DNA from 3 places in the Alteromonas fortis genome. Region 3 is predicted to be linked to each of the others. Evidence: predicted binding sites of a transcription regulator. Region 3 holds the regulator's gene; each other region holds the start of a gene.
What was found. The regulator sigma-54, encoded in region 3, starts transcription at its own class of promoters, with help from an activator protein. The targets are predictions, from matches to a motif close to GTTGGCACGNNNNTNGNNT.
Positions count from the first base shown of each region.

Region 1: the regulator sigma-54 is predicted to act here: its motif matches at 2,040-2,058, upstream of PCAR9_RS15435 (DUF2726 domain-containing protein).
Region 2: the regulator sigma-54 is predicted to act here: its motif matches at 2,425-2,443, upstream of nirB (nitrite reductase large subunit NirB).

Region 1 is NZ_LR812090.1:3,588,652-3,592,859, forward strand. It holds gene PCAR9_RS15425 (glutamate synthase small subunit GltD family protein) at 1-1,359, shown strand, start outside; gene PCAR9_RS15430 (hypothetical protein) at 1,556-2,005, shown strand; gene PCAR9_RS15435 (DUF2726 domain-containing protein) at 2,215-2,802, shown strand; gene PCAR9_RS15440 (5'-methylthioadenosine/adenosylhomocysteine nucleosidase) at 2,970-3,671, shown strand; gene PCAR9_RS15445 (cobalamin biosynthesis protein CobD/CbiB) at 3,673-4,208, shown strand, end outside.
Region 2 is NZ_LR812090.1:664,280-668,487, forward strand. It holds gene PCAR9_RS03030 (hypothetical protein) at 20-307, opposite strand; gene PCAR9_RS03035 (SulP family inorganic anion transporter) at 741-2,306, shown strand; gene nirB (nitrite reductase large subunit NirB) at 2,624-4,208, shown strand, end outside.
Region 3 is NZ_LR812090.1:809,416-813,623, reverse strand. It holds gene lptA (lipopolysaccharide transport periplasmic protein LptA) at 1-32, shown strand, start outside; gene lptB (LPS export ABC transporter ATP-binding protein) at 35-760, shown strand; gene PCAR9_RS03615 (RNA polymerase factor sigma-54) at 834-2,315, shown strand; gene hpf (ribosome hibernation promoting factor) at 2,346-2,633, shown strand; gene ptsN (PTS IIA-like nitrogen regulatory protein PtsN) at 2,647-3,090, shown strand; gene rapZ (RNase adapter RapZ) at 3,174-4,019, shown strand; gene PCAR9_RS03595 (HPr family phosphocarrier protein) at 4,019-4,208, shown strand, end outside.

The DNA of each region.
Region 1 (4,208 bases), 2.8 Mb from region 3:
CCGATCATGGTACGTAAACAAGAGTTCGCGGAAATCTATCAGCCGCTGAGCCAATCTCAAACCGAAGGCCAAGCGGATCGCTGCTTGGACTGCGGTAACCCGTATTGTGAATGGAAGTGCCCCGTGCACAACTACATTCCTCAGTGGTTAAGCTTGGCAAATGAGGGCCGTATTCTAGAAGCAGCGGAACTTTCTCATAAAACCAACAGCCTGCCGGAAGTATGTGGTCGCGTATGTCCACAAGACAGACTTTGCGAAGGGGCGTGCACGCTGAATGACGATTTTGGTGCGGTAACTATCGGTAGTATTGAAAAGTACATTACTGATACCGCATTCAAAATGGGCTGGCGCCCAGATATGTCTGACGTGGTATGGACCGACAAAAAAGTGGCAATTGTAGGTGCAGGTCCTGCGGGTCTGGCATGTGCTGATATTCTAGTTCGTAACGGCGTTAAACCTGTTGTTTACGATAAATACGAAGAAATTGGTGGCCTGTTAACATTCGGGATCCCGTCTTTCAAGCTAGAGAAAGATGTTATCAAGTTACGCCGCCAAATCTTTACCGAGATGGGTGTTGAGTTCGTACTTAACACTGAGATTGGTAAAGACATACAGTTCCAGGACTTAATCGATAAGTACGACGCCGTTTTCTTAGGCATGGGTACGTACAAGTCAATGCAAGGCGGCTTTGACAACGAACACGTTGAAGGCGTATATGATGCACTTCCTTTCCTTATAGCCAACACCAACCGCGTAATGGGTCTTGAAAAAGATCCTGCTGATTTTGTTGACATGAAAGGCAAGCGTGTTGTTGTGCTAGGTGGTGGTGATACCACCATGGACTGTGTACGCACCTCAATTCGTCAAGAAGCTGCACAAGTAACCTGTGCATATCGTCGTGACGAAGAAAGTATGCCTGGTTCACGCCGCGAAGTGGTTAACGCTAAAGAAGAGGGCGTTGAGTTTAAATTCAACCTACAGCCTCTTGATATAGCCGTTGATGAAAACGGAAAAGCCTGTGGCGTTAAGTTCGTTAAAACCGAAATGGGGCCGCCAGATGTAAATGGTCGTCGCCGTCCTGTTGAAGTAGAAGGTTCTGAACACGTACTTGAAGCAGATGCAGTTATCATCGCATTTGGTTTCCAACCAAGCCCTGCGCCATGGTTTGCCGATTTCGGCATCATGCTTGATGAGAAAGGTCGTGTACGCGCCCCTTCTGCGGGTAAGTTTGCCTTCCAAACTTCACATCCACAAGTTTTTGCTGGTGGTGATATGGTGCGTGGTAGTGACCTAGTTGTTACCGCTATCGACGAAGGCCGTAAGGCTGCCGAAGGTATCATGGATTATATTGGCGTTTAACCTTCGCGAATATTCTCTGTTATTAAAAGCTCGATAGCCTCGCTATCGAGCTTTTTTGTTTTACACGCCCCAGAAGATACGAAAAGCTCTTCTTACATACCTTAATAGACCAAGGTTTAGTTGAAGCAAAAGAATAACGCCTCTAGTATCGTAAAAATAAATAAAGAATATCGCCCACTGGATGAAGAACCTACCTATGAAGCACGTAAACACTTGGACATTTTCACTTTGTTTAGCATTAGCCTCAGCCGCTGGAAGTGCCTGTTTTGCAGACACCCTTTCCGTAGATTCTTCGTTGAAAGCCCAAATTAATGAGAAAAAAAATAACCAGGATGCGACGCCGTCTTTAAGCCAACCTACTATTGTGTCGTGCCCAGCCGAGTTTCAGCAGGTGAAAATCTCTAATGATGCAAGACAGTGCCAAGCCTTTGAAAAAGACACGTCAGCTGTGATGGTTTACCACTCACCACGCACGCCTAACGAAATACTCGGCGTTTATGAAACAGCCCATCCATCGTTAAAGTCTCATTCCCCTGTTAGGGGCCGTACTCTGCTTTCATCAGAAGATAAAACAATAAGAGTCATAATAAGCCCTGATAACGCGGGCTCTCAAGTCGATATTCTGGTCACCTCAAAAACCCACTAGAAACTAGGTTAAGTTTGCTAGCGAAATAGTTCATGTTGGCACCCGCTTTGCAATTTCATCAATAACTACTTCATGACAGCAGTAAGCGTCATTTTTATGACGCCTATGCCGTAAACAGAGTTCATGCCGCTAAGCTATATACACTGGGCTAGGCTGACCTTCAGTTACTCGTGTCATGACTTTTTCTATTGATATTTGCGAGGGTTACGATGGAATTGGCAATTATTTTAATGATGTTACTTATAGTCGTTGCACTAGGTGCCATAAAGTTGTCAGACGGTGGAGTGGCATTTCCATTTAGGCGAAAAGCACAACTGTTCACTCCGGTAGAGCATACTTTTTTAAACCTTATTGAACAGGCCGTGGGTCGAGAGTTTAGAATAGTGTGCCGCGTACGCCTTAATGACCTGGTATCAGTACGTCAATCAGCCAACAAGAAGACAGCAAGCCAAGCACTTAGCAGAGCATCTAGCAGACAACTCGACTTTGTACTGGTCGATAAACAAGATATGAGCCCTGTTATGGCTATCGATTTGGTTCACAGCCAAGGGAAAGAAGGCTATAAAACGCAAAAAGATTGGTTTGTAACGGGCGCTTTAGATGCTGCAGGCCTTCCGCACGCAAGGATTAAAGTTAAATCTGGCTACACGGTTGACGATATTCGCGAGTGCTTAGAAAACAAACTTATTCCTTATCGTCGTTTACAAAATAAAATGGCACAGCTACCTACGCACAACCCAGAACCACCCAAGCGCCCTACCCGTCCAGTACGTTCAAGCAGACCAGCTGCTGCCTGATAGGGTTAATTTAAGCTTCCCCTAGCCTTTGTTACTTTGCTGTTTTCTTACTCTCAAATAGCGGTAACAAAGGCATTTTTCTGTCAGTTTCTCTATTTTCCTTATACAATTAGTGCATTCAACAGCGTATTCACGCGTTAAATTCCCTCAACACCGTCGGTAGAGTTATGAACAAAATTGGTATTTTAGGCGCAATGGATGAAGAAGTTGCGCTACTTAAAGCATCGCTTTGGAATGTAAAAGAGACAAAGTGGAAACACCTTACATTTTATGAAGGCACACTTAACGACATGGAAGTGGTGTTAGTTAAGTGCGGCATTGGTAAAGTGGCAGCTGCTATCGCTACCACTGTATTGATTGAACAGTACGCTCCTGATGCTGTCGTGAATACAGGCTCTGCTGGTGGTTTCGACAAAAACCTGAATATTGGTGACTTAGTTATTGCAAGTCACGTTATTCACCACGACGCCGATTTAACTCATTTTGGTTACAAGCTTGGTCAATGTGCAGGTATGCCTGAAGATTTTCGCTGTGATACCGCATTAATGGAAACAGCGCGTAGTGCAGCTGCAGAGATTTCCTCATTGCAATCGACAACGGGCTTGATTTGCACCGGTGATGCTTTTATCGGGAGCGATGAAGCGGTAGCGGAATTACGTGAAAACTTCCCCGATATGAAAGCGGTGGAAATGGAAGGCGCAGCTATCGGTCAAACCTGCCATATGCTTGATACACCGTTTCTTGTGATTCGCTCGTTATCAGATATTGCTGGAAAAACATCGTCAGTAAGCTTCAAAGAATATTTAGACACTGCTGCTAAGCATTCTGCACAGCTAGTTATGGCCATGATCAAGGCCCTCGCAAAATAATATGACAGAGGTAATTAGCGACCCGCAATATCAGTCGCTATTGGTACTTTGGCTGGCTATTGCCGTAGATGCCTTGTGGCGTTGGCCCCAAAGTACTCACCCCCTAACACTTATGCGCTACCTCGTTTTGCAAATGGGACGTAAGGTAGTGCCATCACGAGACTTCGGTCCATCTCAGCACTACATTTCGGGCTCCTTAGCCGCACTAGTCTTACTTGCGCCCTTAGTAGTTTGTATCACCATTTTAGTATATATGGCCCAGTACCCCGTTTTCTTTGAAGCCATTATTCTTGTCGTGCTGCTCGATTTTGGCTACCAGCGTCAGCAGTATAAAAAAGTGCTGGCAAGTGTTGGCAGAAACAAAAAGTCTCTCGCACGAGAAATGGTCCAGACCATTACCGCACGTCAATGTAACTCTCTGACAGATATTGGTATTGCTAAAGCAGCGATTGAGTCGCTTTGGCTTAAATTTCTTTACCTGTATTGCGGCGTTATTTTTTACTTTGTGGTTGCAGGGCCAATAGGTGCGCTGATCTA
Region 2 (4,208 bases), 150 kb from region 3:
CCTAGATTTAATTTCAAAGCTAGTTTCTTACTACGCGAAGAAACCAACCGACAAAGAGAGAAATCAAGAAGCCGAAGAAGGCAATCATCGTAGTAATGGTGAGCATTTGCCCTGAGAAGTCTGCACTTTCCCCAGTATGTTCGCTTACCAGCATTCCTGAAGCCTTGAAAATAAACAGCGCAGCGACAGAAAATAGTAAGATAACGGCGGTAGACATAATGGTGGCTTTCCAATAAGCCTTTGGCGACATCCAATGAATAGCGCCTGCTACTAACACGCACAAAATGGTAAGAATATAAGGTACCACGTAAACTCCTCGTTAAATAAGACCTATGCCTTACATCATTGCCACATCATTAAGTGCAACTCAGCGCAAAGTAGCGGGCCAATTACACGAGCTAAAGCTACGAGCTAAGCGCACCGATGGGCTAGGTTATTAAAATACTGCAATACGATGCCACGTAAGAGGCCTTTTGTCAGCAAAGGCCCTAAAAATTTAGCGCACCTGAAACTAAACCGAGAAGCCGCGTTAATAAGAAACTAAGTGGCTTTTGCTTTTGTTGTCTAGCCGCTGGACCCTCTGAACTGTGTTTATACGTCAGTAACAATCTATTAAAAGATTTTAAGCTACAATGGTGGTAGAATCGCCGAAAAATCATCCTGCCTACTTGGTGTACTGCTATCACGCGGTTTACGCCACGGTGGGTTGTTGTGTTTAACATCTTAGCTTCTGAGAGAACATGTTCGATTTAATTACCAGTAAAGACAGCAACGTTAAGAACGACGTGCTATCAGGTATTACAGTGGCACTTGCCCTGGTCCCTGAAGCCGTCGCATTTGCATTTGTAGCCGGCGTAGAACCAATGATTGGCCTATACGCGGCCTTTATGATGGGGTTGATTACCTCTGCTATTGGCGGTCGCCCTGGAATGATTTCTGGTGCTACCGGCGCCATGGCCGTTGTAATGGTGGCACTGGTTGCCCAGCACGGCGTTCAATATCTATTCGCCGCGGTTATTTTAGCCGGCTTACTGCAAATTATGTGCGGTATATTCAAGCTCGGTAAGTTTATTCGTTTAGTGCCATATCCGGTAATGCTTGGCTTTGTAAACGGTCTTGCAATCGTTATTTTCTTAGCTCAGCTAGGCCAGTTTAAAGTTACTAACGCTGCTGGAGAATTGCAGTGGATGGAAGGTACGCTGTTATACTGGATGCTAGGGCTCGTGGCGTTAACCATGGCCATTATCTATCTACTGCCTAAGCTAACCAAAGCTGTTCCTGCGTCGCTAGTAGCGATTGTTACGGTAACAGCATTAGTACACGGTCTTGACCTTGAAGCACGTACGGTAATCGACTTTGTTCGTGACTTGCTACCGGCTGACCAGCGCGACACTGCAACGCTTGCTGGCGAGCTTCCTAGCTTTGCTATTCCTATGGTGCCGTTCACCTGGGAAACCTTCATGATAGTACTACCAACCTCAGTGATCCTTTGCTTGGTTGGTCTAATTGAATCGCTTCTTACCCTTTCATTAATTGATGAAATGACGGATACCCGCGGACGTGGTAACAAAGAGTGCGTTGGCCAAGGCATTGCAAATACTGTTAACGGTTTCTTCGGTGGTATGGGCGGTTGCGCCATGATTGGTCAAAGTATGATTAATATTAACTCTGGTGGCCGTGGCCGCTTATCCGGTATTACTGCCGCACTTGTACTATTGGGCTTCATTCTATTTGCAGCACCGCTTATTGAAATGATCCCGCTTGCTGCTCTTGTTGGCGTTATGTTCGTGGTAGTTATCGCTACCTTCGAGTGGGCCTCATTCAGAATTATTCGCGGCGTAAACAAAGAAGATGCGTTCGTACTTTTCTTAGTAACAGGCGTTACCGTTATCGCTGACCTGGCTATTGCAGTTGTTGTGGGTGTTATTGTTTCCGCACTGGTGTTTGCATGGAAACACGCTCGTCATATCGAAGCGAGATCTCATATCGATAACGACGGTTGGAAAGTCTATGAGCTAGACGGCCCGCTGTTCTTCGGTTCGGTATCGCATTTCAAAGACCTGTTTGATATCGCCAACGACCCTAGCGATGTGGTTATCGACTTTAAAGACTCTCGTATCTGGGATTCATCAGGTATCGACGCGCTAGATACCCTTGCAGATAAATACGAAGAGCAAGGTAAGAAGCTACACATTCGCCATATCAGTGATGAGTGTCGTTCACTGCTTCGCAAGGCCGACAAATTTGTTGAAATTAACGTAGTTGAAGACCCTCGCTACCGCGTAGCAACGGATAAACTGGCCTAATTTATTTGATAGCGCTTAATGCACCAAGTAAACACAGATTTGCGTTTGTTTGGTGCAGTTGTAAAGTCTGAATAATACCTATTTTTCAGTAAATCAAGTAAAAACAATAGATTACGGTTTTGGCACTGAACTTGGATAGCTATATCCGTAAAGTGTGTTTTGGTGATTTGTGTCAATCGCTGAAAATTGTGTGATTTATAACACTCCGTAAAATGTGTTAGCTAGTTACCTTGTCAGTACTAGCAAAATAGGCAACGAAGCCCGCATCAACGAAAGTTGAAGCGGGCTTTTTTTTGTCCCGAAAAAAGGGGAATACCATGACTTCATTGGACTCAAAAACGCAAATTGTCGTCGTAGGCAACGGCATGGTGGGGCATCATTTTGTTGAGCAGCTACACCAAAGCGATGCCAATGTAGAAATAACCGTTTTATGCGGCGAGTCTCGCCTTGCGTACGACCGCGTTTATCTGTCATCTTTTTTTAGTGGCGCTAGTGCTGATGACCTAGCGCTTACCACACCCGCTCAATACGCTGAATGGGGCGTAAACGTAGTCACCAATGCCTTAGTGACCGATATTGACCGTGATAATAATAAAGTCACGACTTCAGAAGGGCAGGTGTTTAGCTACGATAAGCTTGTGCTAGCCACGGGCTCATACCCATTTGTGCCACCCATCCCTGGCAATGACCAAGAGCATTGCTTAGTGTACCGCACCATAGACGATCTACTCGCTATTGAAGCGTCAGCAGCGGTGAGCAAAGTAGGCGTTGTCGTTGGTGGTGGTCTTCTAGGTTTAGAAGCTGCGAATGCCTTAAAGCAAGCTGGGCTAGATACTCACGTGGTTGAATTCGCACCACAGCTTATGGCGGTGCAGCTAGACCAAGCCGGTGGTACCGTACTTAAAGACAAAATTGAAGATTTAGGCGTAACCGTTCATACCCAAAAAGCAACCCAAACTATCGAAGCTGGTGATACCTGTCGCTATAAAATGGTGTTTGCAGACGGCACTGCGTTAGAAACTGACATGATTTTATTCTCTGCCGGTATTCGACCTTCCGATCAGCTCGGCAGAAAATCAGCGCTAACTCTTGGTGAGCGCGGCGGTATTGTCATTGATAACCACTGCGTGACCTCTGACCCTAATATTTACGCAGTGGGCGAATGTGCGCTGTGGGACAACAAAATTTTTGGCTTGGTTGCACCTGGTTATACCATGGCGCGCACGGCAGTAAGTCATATAACAGGTGGCGATGCCGAGTTCGCTGGCGCAGATATGAGTACCAAACTGAAGCTAATGGGCGTAGAAGTGGGTTCTATTGGCGATGCGCATGAACGTACGGAAGGTGCCCTAAGTTACACCTACTTAAATCAGCCTGAAGGCGTGTATAAAAAGCTGGTGGTAGATAGCGAACAAAAGCTCGTGCTTGGTGCCGTACTCGTTGGCGATACCAGCGACTACGATACGCTTTTGCAATATGCGCTTAACAGCATCGAATTGCCTGAACACCCAGAGAGCCTAATTCTGCCATCATCCGATGCCGCACCAGCATTAGGTGCCGATGCACTGCCAGACACTGCGTCTATATGCTCGTGCCTAAATGTAACGAAAGGCGACATTGTTTCAGCTATTGAAGGTGGCTGTTGCAGCGTTGGCGATGTAAAAGGTGAAACTAAAGCCAGTACTGGTTGTGGGGGCTGTGCTGCGTTGCTTAAAAATGTGGTAGATAGCGAGCTTGAAAAGCGCGGTGTTGAAGTATCAAAAGCGATTTGTGAGCACTTCAATTATACCCGACAAGAGCTGTTTCACATTGTTAAGGTTAACGGCATTCGCACCTTCGACGAGTTACTTGAACAGCATGGTGAAGGTTTAGGTTGTGAAATTTGTAAGCCTGCTGTGGGTT
Region 3 (4,208 bases):
CGTCTAAGAAAGACAACGAGGACAATGAATAGCAATGGCAACTTTGAGCGCTAAAAACCTTGCTAAATCGTATAAATCGCGACAGGTTGTTCGCGACGTAAGCCTTTCAGTGTCTACCGGTCAAATTGTTGGTCTTCTCGGCCCTAATGGAGCTGGTAAGACCACTACTTTTTACATGATTGTAGGTTTGGTCAACTTAGACAAAGGCAAGATCGAAATTGATGATAATGAGCTTACTCACCAGCCAATGCATGAGCGCGCACGCCGCGGTATAGGCTACCTCCCGCAAGAGGCATCAATATTTAGAAAGCTTACGGTACATGAAAATATCATGGCCATTTTGCAAACCCGTAAAGATTTAAATTCACAACAGCAAGAAGAAGAAGCAGATGCCCTACTTGATGAATTTAATATCAACCATATACGTAATAGTACGGGGATGAGTTTGTCAGGGGGAGAACGGCGTCGCGTAGAGATTGCACGAGCTCTGGCAGCAAAACCACAGTTTATTTTGTTAGACGAACCATTTGCCGGTGTTGATCCAATATCAGTTAATGATATAAAGAAGATAATACAGCATCTGCGAGATAGGGGTATTGGTATCCTTATCACGGACCATAACGTACGCGAAACATTGGATGTTTGCGAAAAAGCGTACATTGTGAGTCATGGCGAGCTTATTGCGCAAGGAACTGCGGAACAGGTTTTAAGTAATCAAAAAGTAAGGGACGTATACCTAGGCGAACAATTCAGGCTATAGTTAGTGTAACCGAATTGTCACTTTTCAGTTTCGCTCTGGTATATTTAATTTAGAGCATTTAAATAAGACGTAGATGAAACCATCTTTACAGCTAAAATTTAGCCAACAACTTACCATGACACCTCAGCTGCAGCAGGCCATTAAGCTGCTGCAGCTTTCTACGCTTGATCTTCAGCAAGAGATTCAAGAAGCGCTCGACTCTAATCCGCTTTTAGAAGTGGAAGAAGGTAACGACGAGCCACAAGTAGAAAAGAACAATGTCGATAGTGACGATAGCGCTGCTGAAGCGACAGCTTCTGCATCAAGCGACACGCTAGAAGCAGGAGATGCACTGGAGAAGAATGACCTTCCCGATGAGCTACCTATCGACAGCACTTGGGATGAGTATTATTCCGCTTCTTCTGCGCCTGCACCTGGTCCATCTAATGATGATGAACAAATCTTTCAAGGTGAAACCACTGAAGACATCCAAGAGCACTTGCTTTGGCAAATGCGCCTCACTCATTTTTCGGATACTGACCGCGCCATTGCTACTGCAATCATCGATTCGATTGACGAATCAGGTTATTTGACCGTTACTCTTGACGATATCTTAGAAGCGGTCAACGATGATGATCTTGAAGAGCCTATCGAAATGGACGAAATAGAATGTGTACTTAAGCGCATTCAAATGTTCGACCCCATTGGTTCAGGTTCTCGTACCCCTCAAGAATGTCTTATGGTGCAATTGCGCCAGTTTTCAGAAGACACGCCGTGGCTTTCTGAAGCGAAGCAGCTTATTGAGGAATATTCAGATTTACTGAGCAGTAAAGACTACCGCACCCTAATGCGTAAGAGCCGATTAAAAGAAGATCAGCTGCGCGAAGCAATGCGTTTACTTCAAACCTTGAATCCTCGCCCAGGTAGTGCTTTAGTTACTAAAGAGCCTGAGTACGTTATTCCTGATGTCTCAGTAACCAAGAAAAATGGCCGTTGGGTGGTTGAGCTGAACCCCGACAGTCTGCCGAAATTAAGCGTAAATCAACAGTACGCAGCAATGAGTCGCCGTGCTAAGAACAGTAGCGATTCACAATTCATCCGCTCACACATGCAAGAGGCCAAGTGGTTCATAAAGAGCCTTGAATCTCGTAACGATACCTTAATGAAGGTCGCAAATTGTATTGTGCAGCAGCAAATGGGCTTTTTTGAGCACGGCCCGGAAATGATGAAACCAATGGTGCTAAATGATGTCGCAGAAATGGTAGATATGCACGAATCGACTATTTCCCGTGTGACAACGCAAAAGTATATGCATACGCCTCGTGGTATCTTCGAATTGAAGTATTTCTTCTCAAGCCACGTAGCAACTGAGTCAGGTGGTGAATGTTCATCTACAGCGATTCGTGCATTGATCAAGAAGTTAGTGGCTGCGGAAAATCCTAGCAAGCCGCTAAGTGATAGCAAGATTGCTTCGTTGTTGGCAGAGCAAGGCATAAAAGTCGCTCGGCGAACAATAGCAAAATATCGGGAATCGTTATCGATCCCACCGTCGAACCAACGCAAAAGCCTTATTTAACTAGGCTTAAATATATAAGGAAGACGAAATATGCAAATCAACCTCACTGGTCATCATGTCGAAATCACCGACTCTTTGCGTAATTATGTCGATACGAAGTTCAGCAAACTTGAACGTCACTTTGATCACATTTCTAATGTGCATGTCATCCTGAACGTTGAAAAATTAAATCAAAAAGCCGAAGCGACTGTTCATTTAAGTGGCGCTGAAGTATTCGCATCCTCAGAAAATACCGACATGTATGCGGCGATTGACAGCATGGTTGATAAACTCGACCGGCAGGTAATCAAGCATAAGGAAAAACTGAAAAAACATTAGTAGTTAATTAAGTATGGATATACAAGCCATCGTAAGTCTGGACCGCACCGAGTGTGCGGTTCAGTGTAATAGTAAAAAGCGAATTCTTGAGATCATCGCTGATATCGCTGCCAAGCAAAATGATAACATCGACCAGGCAACGGTTTTAAATAGCTTAATGGCTCGAGAACGTATGGGTAGCACGGGTATTGGCAACGGCATAGCACTGCCTCACGGTCGCCTGGCTGGCCTTGAGAAGGTAATAGCAATTGTTGTAACAAGCACACCAGCTATCAACTTTGATGCCCTAGATGAAAAGCCCGTAGACATATTTTTTGCGCTACTCGTTCCCGAAGAGCAAACCGAAGGACACCTTCAAACACTGGCTACCGTAGCAGGTAAGCTCAGTGACAAAGAAACAATTAAAACAATACGCCGTGCAACAACCAGCGACGAGATTATTTCTGCATTAAGTTAAGCCATAAGAGCCTATACATTATAGATAGGCGCTTTATTCAACAACGCGTATGTGATGAAACCAGAATATAAGGGAGAGTTTAGGTGAAGCTGATCATAATCAGTGGTCGTTCAGGGTCTGGTAAGTCTGTCGCACTTCGCGCTTTGGAAGACTTAGGTTATTACTGTGTTGATAATATCCCAGTAAATTTGCTTCCCACCCTCACCCATACTGTTGTTGATGAATACGACCAAGTTGCAGTAAGTATCGACGTAAGGAATCTTCCCAAAAATCCAGATGACTTGGTAGAGATTCTAGATTATCTGCCTTCTTCTTGGTCGATGACTATAGTGTACATTGACGCAAGCGATGACGTACTGGTCAAGCGGTTTAGCGAAACTCGCCGTCTTCATCCTTTAGCTAAACTAAATAAGTCTCTATCAGAAGCTATCAGAGCAGAATCTGCGCTCCTTGCTCCTATTGCTGAACGCGCAGATTTATATTTAGACACAGATAAGCTTACCATTCACCAACTGGCAGAGTTAATTCGAGAGCGTATCCTGGGTAAGAAAAGCTCACGCCTTGTGCTTGTGTTTGAGTCGTTTGGCTTTAAACATGGCATTCCTAAAGACGCAGATTATGTTTTTGATGCGCGCTTCCTTCCCAACCCTCATTGGGAACCTGACCTTAGACACCTTACTGGGTTAGATGCCCCCGTGGAGGTATTTTTAGGCTCACAACCTGTAGTAACCAAATTTATCTGGCAGATACAGAACTTAATGACCACATGGCTTCCTCACCTAGAGCGCAACAATAGAAGCTATGTAACGGTAGCGATTGGTTGCACTGGCGGCCAGCACCGCTCTGTCTATATTGCCCAAACCTTGTCGAAAACCTTCAGTGAAATACATCCTGATGTTCAAATTCGTCACCGAGAGCTTAACCAGTAATGACTATTCAAAAAACGCTTACTATCGTTAATAAACTAGGTTTACACGCTAGAGCAGCCACGCAATTGGTTAAGCTTGCTAATCAATTTGATGCCAAAATCATTTTGAAAAAAGGTGATAAAGAAGCCGATGCAAGTAGCGTTTTAGGCTTGATGATGCTGGAAAGTCATCAGGGCGAACAGGTAGATG